3 regions of the Pseudoduganella sp. genome follow, and region 2 is predicted to be linked to each of the others. Evidence: riboswitches for the same ligand, from Rfam matches in the RefSeq annotation. Region 2 holds a riboswitch; each other region holds the start of a gene.
What was found. A riboswitch is a leader RNA that binds a small molecule or an ion and turns the genes downstream of it on or off. The one in region 2 is predicted to bind cobalamin.

Region 1: it holds a riboswitch for cobalamin, as region 2 does, so the genes downstream of both, ACE3TQ_RS17890 (TonB-dependent receptor) here and ACE3TQ_RS01415 (cobaltochelatase subunit CobN) in region 2, are expected to answer to the same signal.
Region 3: it holds a riboswitch for cobalamin, as region 2 does, so the genes downstream of both, ACE3TQ_RS24160 (TonB-dependent receptor domain-containing protein) here and ACE3TQ_RS01415 (cobaltochelatase subunit CobN) in region 2, are expected to answer to the same signal.

Annotation. Positions count from the first base shown of each region.
Region 1 covers NZ_JAYSCO010000040.1:16,965-20,197, reverse strand. Annotated here, with positions in the region: gene ACE3TQ_RS17895 (M1 family metallopeptidase) at 1-1,717, opposite strand, end outside; cobalamin riboswitch at 1,794-1,993, shown strand; gene ACE3TQ_RS17890 (TonB-dependent receptor) at 2,063-3,233, shown strand, end outside.
Region 2 covers NZ_JAYSCO010000002.1:89,539-92,771, reverse strand. Annotated here, with positions in the region: gene ACE3TQ_RS01420 (acyltransferase family protein) at 1-874, shown strand, start outside; cobalamin riboswitch at 900-1,118, shown strand; gene ACE3TQ_RS01415 (cobaltochelatase subunit CobN) at 1,156-3,233, shown strand, end outside.
Region 3 covers NZ_JAYSCO010000076.1:17,284-20,516, forward strand. Annotated here, with positions in the region: gene ACE3TQ_RS24160 (TonB-dependent receptor domain-containing protein) at 1-1,631, opposite strand, end outside; cobalamin riboswitch at 1,700-1,921, opposite strand; gene ACE3TQ_RS24165 (histidine phosphatase family protein) at 1,916-2,464, opposite strand; gene ACE3TQ_RS24170 (adenosylcobinamide-GDP ribazoletransferase) at 2,455-3,222, opposite strand; gene cobT (nicotinate-nucleotide--dimethylbenzimidazole phosphoribosyltransferase) at 3,229-3,233, opposite strand, start outside.

The DNA.
Region 1 (3,233 bases), on a different contig from region 2:
TGCGGTCGTCCACGCGCGTGGCGGCATACACCTGCTGCGCGAAGACGGTTTCCACCAGCTGGCGCTGGCCACTCACCTCCGCCAGCACTTCGCGCAGGTCGGCGATGCTCGGGTGGCGGAATTTCCAGCGCCGGTAGTACTCCCTGAAGGCGCGTTCCATGGTTTCCTTGCCCAGCTGGGCCTCCAGGTCGCGCATGGTGATGGCGCCGCGCGAGTAGACCGGGCCGATGCCCTGCAGGCGGCTGTAGGCGTTCTGGCCCAGCGGGTCGGCCGGTTCGTCGCGCGGGGTGCCCTGGCGCTCGAAGGCGAAATTGTCGACTTGCGGCGCGAAACCGATGGCGCGCAGGAACGGCGTGGTGAGCGGCACCTTGCGTCCTGTGTCGCGCAGCATGCGGTGGTTCCAGTATTCGTTCAGGCCCTCGTCCAGCAAGGGCTCTTCGAACTCGTTGCTGGCCAGGATGCCGTAGAAGTAGCCATGGCCGAATTCGTGGATGGTGACGAAGTCCTGCAGTGCGGCCGGCGTGGTGCCGGCCCGGTAGCCGGGCACGCTGGTGGTGGTGAAGAAGGTCGGGTACTCCATGCCCTCCGCCTCGCTGGCGTTATGCGGCGGCACCACCACGGTCACGGTCTTGTAAGGGTAGGGGCCCAGCGTGCGCGAGAAGTAGTCCAGCGCGTCCTTGGTCGACTGCATGACCGGCGCCGCATTCGATGCGAACTCCGGCGGGTACAGCACGGTGATCTTTACCGGCCCGCTGCCATGGCCGCTCCAGGTATCGACCAGCGGCTTGGCGCTGCGCTTGTCGGCAGTCCAGGCGAAATCGTGCACGTCGCCCTGTACGTAGTGGTGGGTCAGCCAGCCGTCCTTCTCCAGCGGCGCACCCTGCAGCTCGCCGGTGGCGCCCACGATGTATTCCTTGGGCACGGTCAGTTTGACGTCGAAGCTGCCAAAGTCGGCGTAATACTCGGACTCGGCGTGGTACTCATGCGCATTCCAGCGCACGGTGGTGGCGCCGCGCTCGCCCGGCAGCTCCAGCACGGCGATCTTGGGGAACCACTGCGCCACCAGGTGGAAGCTGTCGAAGTAGCCGCTGCGCGCCAGCACGCGCGGCAGCTGGTCGAAGAAGGCGATATCGAGCGTGGTGCTGCCGCCCGGCGCGACCGCCTGCGGCAAGTCCAGGCGCACCACGGTCTGGTCGGTGGCCGGGCCGCCGTCCGGCTGCACGAAGGTCCACGGCACGTCGGCGCCGGCCTGGCGCACGCTGCGCAGGTCCATATAGCCCCATTCGCCGTCCTGGCTCAGGCTACTGTTGCGGATGCCCTGGCCCGACTTGCGCTGCTCGGTGTGGAAGGTGCTGTCCGCGTTCTGGAAGGCGTTCAGGTACAGGTGCAGGTAGACGCTGCGCACCGGTTGCGCGCTGCGGTTGCGCCAGGTCAGGCGCTGCTTGCCGTCGATGGTGTGCTTGACCGGGTCCAGCGTGGCTTCGATGCGGTAGTCCACCACGCGGTCGGACAGGGTGGCTTCCTGCCCGCTGCGCATGCCGCCCCAGGCGCCGGGCGCACTCGGTTGCGTGACGGCCGCCGCGCGCGGCGGCGCCAGCGGGATATCGGTGCCGCTGGCGGGCAGCGTGCCGGCGCCGGCGCCTTGCGCCAGCAGGCTGGCCGACAGCGCTGCGCCGCCCAGCAGGGCGGCCGCGGCCAGTAAATGTGCGATGCGCATAAATCCCCGTTAAGTAATTGGCAACGCGAAAATATACCAAACTAATTACCAAACTTTCATGCGATTTTTAAGCAGCGTATAATGTGCGCGCCCTGGTGCCCGCTCCCTGTTCATGGGAGCAGTTAAACGGGAAACGCAATGTGCTGCCCCCGCAACGGTACGCAAGCGCCGTCGTCCCGACGGCAGGCCGCGCCAATGACCACTATGCAGCCGCATAGGAAGGTGGCCCGGTCAGTCTTGCCAGCCCGGATACCGGCCAGGGAGGTGGAAGCGCGCCCGCGCGGCGCGACTTCTGTGGATTCCGGCTGCGGGGACGCAGGCGGATACTTTTTCGATTCGCATGTCATGACCATTTTCTCCCCACGCTGCGCACTGGCTGCAGCCCTTGCCCTGTGCTTCGCCGCGCCTGCCGCGGCCCAGAACACCCAGGATTCCCAGACCATCGTGATCAGCGGCGCGCGCTTCGCCAGCGACCCGTCGCTGCTGCCGATCGGCGCCAGCACCATTACCGCCGCTGAGATCCGCCGTGCCGGCGTGACCGACGTGAACCAGGCGCTGCGCAAGATCGGCGGCGTGTACGGCCGCCAGAGCCTGACCGGCAGCCCCGATTTCAGCCTCGACCTGCGCGGCTTCGGCGCCACCAGCGACCAGAACGTGGTGGTGGTGCTGGACGGCGTGCGCATGAACGAGAACGAGCTGACCCCGGCCACCCTGTCCACCATCCCGATCGACCTGGTGGAGCGCATCGACATCATGCGCGGCGGCGCCAGCGTGCTGTATGGCGAAGGCGCCACCGGCGGCGTGATCAGCATCGTCACCAAGCGCCCGAAAGCGGGCGCGCGCGGCGGCAGCATGTTCGCCGAACTGGGCCGGTTCGACAGCGCCGACGTGCGCCTGGGCGCGGTGCAGGGCTTCGACGGCGTGGCGATCGACGCCTCGGCCGCCCACCAGCGCACCGACAACTACCGCAAGAACAATGCATTCAAGCAGTCGCGCTTCAACGGCGGCGTGCAGTTCAACGGCGACTTCGGCCGCCTGTCGCTGCGTGCCGACATCGCGCGCCAGGACCAGCGCTTCGCCGGCAGCCTGAACGAAGCCGAGTTCCTGGCCAACCCGCGCCAGACCAAGACCCCGGACGATTTCGGCAAGATGGACAGCGACCGCTACACCGCCGCCTGGGAACGCAAGGTCGGCGCCTTCGACCTGGCGGCCGAACTGGCGCACCGCACCAAGGATGTGGAAGCGACCTACTTCGGCTCCAAGTCGGTGTACGACAGCAAGCAGACCCAGTTCTCGCCGCGCGTGCGCCACCTGGCGCAGTTCGACGGCCTGCTGAACGAGCTGGTGGCCGGCTTCGACTTCGGCCGCTGGAACCGCGTCACCCATTCCGACTATTCGGCCGCCGACGCCACCCAGCGCAGCAAGGCCTTCTACCTGCGCGATGAAGTGAAGTTCGCCGGCGCGCAGCAGGTGCGCCTGGCCGCCGGCGTGCGCCGCGAGCTGTTCGACAAGGACT
Region 2 (3,233 bases):
GGCCGCCGTGCCGGTGGCGCTCACCCAGGCCGCTATCTTGCCCGACACGCCGGCCACCGCACTGGCCTTGCAGCGCCTGCGCGCCATGCGCGCGGCTGACTACCACTATGTGGGCCGCCTGCAACTGGAGCGCAACCGCATTGAGCGCTACCACAGCTGCCATTTGATGGATATCGAAAGCGCGCCATCCTCCTTCGCAGACTATTACGCGGGGCATGCCGATTGCATCACGCTGGCGCCGCAGCGCCGCAATGTGCTGGTGTATGGCGACAGTGCTGCCGCGGAACTGCACGCGGCGCTGGTGCGCGCCTATCCCGATGTGAACTTCCTGCAGATTACGGGGTCGGCCTGCAAGCCTTTCCAGGCCGCGTACCGCAACAAGGAGCACTATTGCGTGCGTCAGTTGGCGTATGCGCAGCAGTTCGCCGCCAGCCATAAGCTCGATGGTGTGGTGGTGGCATCGGCCTGGCAGGATGATTTCCGCGTTGCGCGCGAGGACCTGCAGCGTTTTCGCGCGGCAGGTCATCCCGTGCTGTTGGCGGGGCCGCCATTGACCTTCAGCGACAACCTGGCCATGGCCATGCTGCGCCTGGACCGCAAACAATCGCTGGCGGCCATTGCCCAAAATATGCTGGAACCGTCGGCGCTGAAGCATGCAGACGCGATGCATGCCTTTGCGCTGGAAAACCGCTTTGGTTACCTGAACCGCCTGCAGTTGTATTGCGAGGGCGGTTGCCCGCTGATATCGCCCAAAGGGGTACCGCTGATCCTCGATCACTTCCACCTGAGTCCACAAGGCGTCGAGTTGCTGGCTGACCGGATCCGCAGCAGCCAGGTGCTCGAACACCAGCTTTGGCTTGGCCAGGGTGGATAGAACGCTGCGCATTCTCTGCTAGAATGGCGCCCGTTACTTGATTGGTTCCGCCTTGCAAGCCTGTAAGGTGGTGAAACGGGAAGCCGGTGACGCGCGGGATAACCATCCCCCGCCAGTCCGGCGCAGCCCCCGCTGCTGTAAGCCAGACGAAGCTGACCAACGCCACTGTGCACATGCACGGGAAGGCCGGGCCAGGGGAGGATGAAGGCAAGCCAGAAGACCGGCCAGTCTTGTTTGATTGTGCAAAACCCGGGGTGTGGTTTTGCGTGCTCGGATTTCCTGTGCCTACCTCTACCTTTGCCCGGATCATTGTGGTCCTGCTATGTGCGTTCGCCTGTGCGCGTCTTAACGCTGCCACGCTGTTCGCCATCGTGACCGAACGTGCCGCACCGGCGGCCATCGAAGCGGCCCACCGCCACCTGGCCGCCTATCCCAGGGACCGCATCATCCTGCGCACGCCGGCGCAGTGGATGGCGGCCGACGACAGGCAGGCCGCGCAATGGCTGGCGCAGGCCGACAGCATCCTTGCGGTTTCGCTGTTCGGCGATCCGGCGCGGCGCCTGAAGGATGCCTTGCCGCGCCACGCGCGCGCCTCGGCAACGGTGCTGGCTTTTAACGGCGAAGCGTCATTGAGCCTGCTCTCGCGCGGGCGCCAGGGCAGCCTGCAGGGCTTTTCACCGGAGACCTTGCGCCAGCTGTCGAGCGAACAGCCGCCGGCGGCGGCCTTGCAGGCGGCGCGCGCGTTGCCGGCGGCCGCCCAGTGGCTGGCGGCACGCCAGGTGTGGCAGGCCGGTGGCCGCGACAACACGGCGGCGCTGTTCGCCCACCTGCTTGACCCGGCGCGCGCGCTGGCCGCGCCGCAGCCGGAACCGACGCTGCGCCTGCGTATGGGCGAGCGCGAGCTGCATGATGCGTCGGCCTGGGGCCGCGCGGCGCAGCTGGGCGTGCAGGCGCGTCCGACGGTGGTGGTGCTGGACCTGTCGAATATGGACGGCATGGTGCCGGCCGCCCTGTGCCGCCAGGTGGAGCGCACCGGCCAGCAATGCGTGCAGGTGCTGCCGCGCTGGGGCGGCGCTTCGCGCGAGGCGCTGGAGCGCTTGCCGGAGCTGATTGCGCCGGCCGTGCCGGCGGCGCTGGTGGTGCTGCAGGACTTCGTGGTGGGTGCGGCCGAAAACCGCGAGGCCGTTAGCGAGGCGTTCAAGCGCCTCGATATCCCCCTGTTCAAGGCGATCCGCCTGTCCGACCGCACCGCCATGCAGTGGCGCCTGTCGCCGGACGGCCTGCCGCCCGATTCGGTGCAGTACCGCGTGGCGCTGCCGGAACTTCAGGGCATCGGCCAGCCGATCGTGGTGGCGGCCCTTGGCGAGGCCCAGCGCGACAAGCTGACCGGCATCGAGAACCGTCCGCCGGTGGTGCTGGGGGCGGAGGCGGAGCGCCTGGCGCTGCGCGTGGAGCGCTGGCTGGCGCTGCGCGCCAAGTCCAACAAGAACAAGCGCGTGGCGCTGGTCTACTACAACCACCCGCCGGGCCGCCAGAACATCGGCGCCGACAACCTGGACGTGCCGGCTTCGCTGTTCGACATGCTGCATGCGCTGAAGGGCGCCGGCTATACGGTGGGCGAACTGCCGGCCACGCCGGAGGCGCTGCTGGACCGCATCATGGCGCACGGCGTCAACCTGCCGGAAGACCGCGCCGGATTGCGCGAGCTGGCGGCGTCTGTGAACAGCGTCAGCGCTGCCGATTACGCGCAGTGGTTCGGCACGTTGTCGCCGCGCGTGCAGGGCGAGATGACCAGCGGTCTGCTGGGCCGCCTGCACGCCGACGTGCTGCAGGCGGAAGCCGCGCGCGAGTGGGCACTGGGCCGCAAGCAGGCGGAAGTCGTGATCAAGGAACTGCAGCACCTGGTGGAGGGCGCCGACCATCCGCAGCGCGAGGCCGCCATGCGCGACCTGCAGGCGCTGGCCGACGGCTACGCCAAATGCCTGCAGGAGCGGGCGCCGCGCCGCTGTGCCGCGCTGGCGCCGCTGCAGCGCCGCCTGGCCACTTACCGCATCGAGGGCATGAAAGGCTGGGGCCCGGCGCCGGGAAAGATCATGGTGGACAGCGGCAAGCTGCTGGTGCCTGGCATCGTGTTCGGCAATGTGTTCATCGGCCCGCAGCCGCCGCGCGGCTGGGAGGTGGACGAGGAGCTGCTGCACGCCAATACCAGCGTGCCGCCGCCGCACCAGTACCTGGCCTTCTACCATTGGCTGCGCGACCGTTTCAAGGCGGACGCGCTGGTGCACGTGGGACGCCATTCGACCTATGAGTTCTTGCCCGGCAAGGCGGTCGGCCTGGCGGCGGACGATTTTTCCAGCCT
Region 3 (3,233 bases), on a different contig from region 2:
ACTTGCCATTCGGCGCCGCCGCGCAGGCTGCCGGCAGTATATTCCAGCGCGACGTTGCCGTGACGCTTGGCGCGCCGCTGCAGCTGCTTGCCGGTGCTGTCGTCGCGCGGGTTCTGCAGGTCGGCCGAAGCCTCCAGCGTGAAGGCGCTGCCCAGCTGCTGGCGTGCCGACAGGGTGATGCCTTCCAGCGTGGCGTGGGCGACGTTGTGGGCGCAGCCGTTCTTGAAGCCGGGCTTGGGGCATGGGGTGGTGTTCAGCAGCAGGTCGGTCAGCTTGTTGCGGTAGGCGGTGGCGCCCAGCATGGTGCCGTTTTGCTCGAATCGGATGCCGATCTCGCGGTTGCGGCCTTGTTCCGGACGGTTGGACTCCAGGCCGTAGCCGGGGTAGTACAACTCGTTGAAGGTCGGTGCGCGGAAGCTGCTGCCGTAGCTGGCGTTCAGGCGCAGGGCAGGGCTGAGGCGGTAGCCGTAGCCGAGCGAGCCGGTGTTCTTGCTGCCGTACTGCGAGCTGTCGTCGTTGCGCACGGCGGCGGCCAGCAGGTGGTCGCCGCGCTTCATGTTGTAGCTGGCGCCCAGCGACTTGGTGCTGCGCTCATGTTCCAGGGCGGCGGTGTTCGCCTCCACTTCCTCCTTGCGGTATTCGGCCAGCAGCTGCAGGGTGTCCGGGCCGAGCGCGATGTCGTTCTGCCAGCTGTACATGGTCTGCTTGGTGTCGATCTGGCTGGCGCTGGCGGCAAAGCTGCCGGACTTGTCGCGCGCCTGGGATGCCTGGGTGGTCATCTGCCATGCGCTGCTCAGGCGGTTGCGCGACGACAGCGCGACGGTGTCCAGCTTCTGCGTGTTCCAGGCGCGCACGGTGGCGCCGCTGTCGAAGTCCGACTCCTGGTCGATGTGCATGAGGAGGGCGGTCAGCTCGTGGCCTGGCGCCACCTGCCAGGCCAGCTGGCCGTTGGCGTGTTTGCGCTCGTAGCCGTCATCATCCTTGTTATAGCTGCTCAGGCCCGGCAGGGTGGAGGAGAAGCCGTCGGCGCGCTCCTTGCCTGCGTTCAGGGCGTAGCTGAAGGCGCCGGCCTGGCCGGAAACACCGGCGCGGGCGGCGCGGGTGCCGTAGCTGCCGGCCAGGATGGCGGCGTCCAGCGCCAGGGGACCCTGGCCTTTTTTGGTGAAGATCTGGATCACGCCGCCGATGGCGTCGGCGCCGTAAATAGTGCTCAGGGGGCCGTACACGACCTCGATGCGCTCCACCGCGCCCAGCGGAATGGCGTTCCATGCGGCGGCGCCGCTGGTGGCGGAGGCGATGCGCACGCCGTCCAGCAGCACGATCACCTGGTTGCTGTTGGCGCCGCGCAGGTAGACGTTGGAGTTGGTGGCGCTGCCGCCGTTGCGCGTGATTTCAATACCGCGCTGGCGCTGCAGCACTTCGGTGATCGAGCCGGCGCCGCTGCGGGCGATTTCGTCGGCGTCGATCGTGAGCGTATCGCTGACGACGTCGCGCGCTGCCTGCGGCGTGCGGGTGGCGGTAACAACAACGGAATTCAGGACGGGGGCCTGGACTTGGGCCTGGGCTGCAGGTACGGCAACGGCCAGTGCCAGCGACGCGAGGGCCGCTTGCCGGGTGGCGGGAGAGGTCATGTCAATTTCTTCAGTGAGCCGCCGGCCCACGTCCCCGTAAGCCGGCTAGAACGGGAACGGGCGCAAGGCGCATTCCCACCTGGTCTGGCCGGTATCCGGGCTGGCAAATATGGCGGACTGGCCTTCCCATGCTTGCGCACAGTGGCTGTGAGACCGCTGCCGCTCCATCAGGGCGGCACTTGCTTACCGTTGCGGGGGCAGCACACGTTAACTGTCAAGGACAGCGCCGTGTTTCCCGTTTAACTGCGTTCGAGAATTCGAATGCGAGCACCAAAACCCCGCCATTATACGGGCTTGGCGCGCTGCGCGGGCCAGAGCAGGCGCTGGATCGAACAATACTTGACCTGGTTCGGCTTCTGCGCCGCGTGCAGCAGCGGTTCGCCGGCCGCCATGGCGGCCATCAGGCGCATGGTGCCGGCATGGCAGACGATTACGGCGTCGTGCCGCAAATCGTCGAGGAAGGACTGCACGCGCGCCGCCACTTCGCGCACCGTTTCACCGCCGCCGGGACGGTAATCGAGCAGGTCGGCGGCCCAAGCCTCGACCTCGGCGCGCGCGATATCCGACCACGGCCGCAGCTCCCAGGCGCCGAAATCCATCTCGGCCAGGCGCGCGTCCAGCGTCGGCTGGCCGAGCAGGGTGGCCAGTGCGGTGCAGCGCCGCAGGGGGCTGGAATACAGGCGCGCGCCGCCGGCGAGGGCGGCTGCCAGTTGCGGCGCCAGCGCGGCATGGCCTTCCGCCAGCGCGGCGGGAGAGGCCGGAATGTCGCTGCTGCCGTAGCACACGCCCGGCGCGACGTCGGGCAGGGGATGGCGGATGAGGATCAGTTCCACACGCAGGCCAGCACACAGAGGTAGAACACGGCTTCCGCCAGCTGCTGCACGGCGCCCAGGCAGTCGCCGGTGTAGCCGCCCAGGCGCTGCTGGAACTTGCGCGCGAACCAGAGCGTCGCCAGCAGCATGCCTGCCAGTCCTGTACCCAGCGCCCCCAGCGGCAGCCAGCCCAGCGCCACCACGGCGCCGGCCGGCAGCGCGGCGCCCAGCGCGGCAATGGCGAACTCGCCGTGGCGCATTTCCTGCGCCAGCGGCTTGGCTTTGCCTTCGGCGCGCGCGTACTCCATGCGCCAGATCAGGGCGCAGGCCATCAGCCGCGACAGGGGATGGGCCGCCAGCAGCGCGCCCAGCGCCGCCAGCATGGGCAGGCTGGCCAGCGCCGCCACCTTGGTGGCCAGCATCAGGATGATGCCGATCGCACCATAGGCGCCGATGCGCGAATCCTTCATGATCTCCAGCACACGCTCGCGCGTGTGGCCGCCGCCCAGGCCGTCGCAGGCGTCGGCAAAGCCGTCCTCGTGGAAGGCGCCGGTGGTATAGATGCCGGCTGCGGTGGATAGCAGCACGGCGACCGGCAGCGGCAGCACCATCGCCGCCGCCGCGTACACGGCGCCGGCGATGGCGGCCACCACCAGGCCCACCGCCGGGAAATAGCGCGAGGCGTGGTGCAGCCAGTCCGGCTCAAAACCGACCCAGCGCGGGATCGGCAGGCGCGTGAAGAATTGCAGCGCGATGAAAAAGAGGCGCAGCTGCTGCATCGGCGCTTACT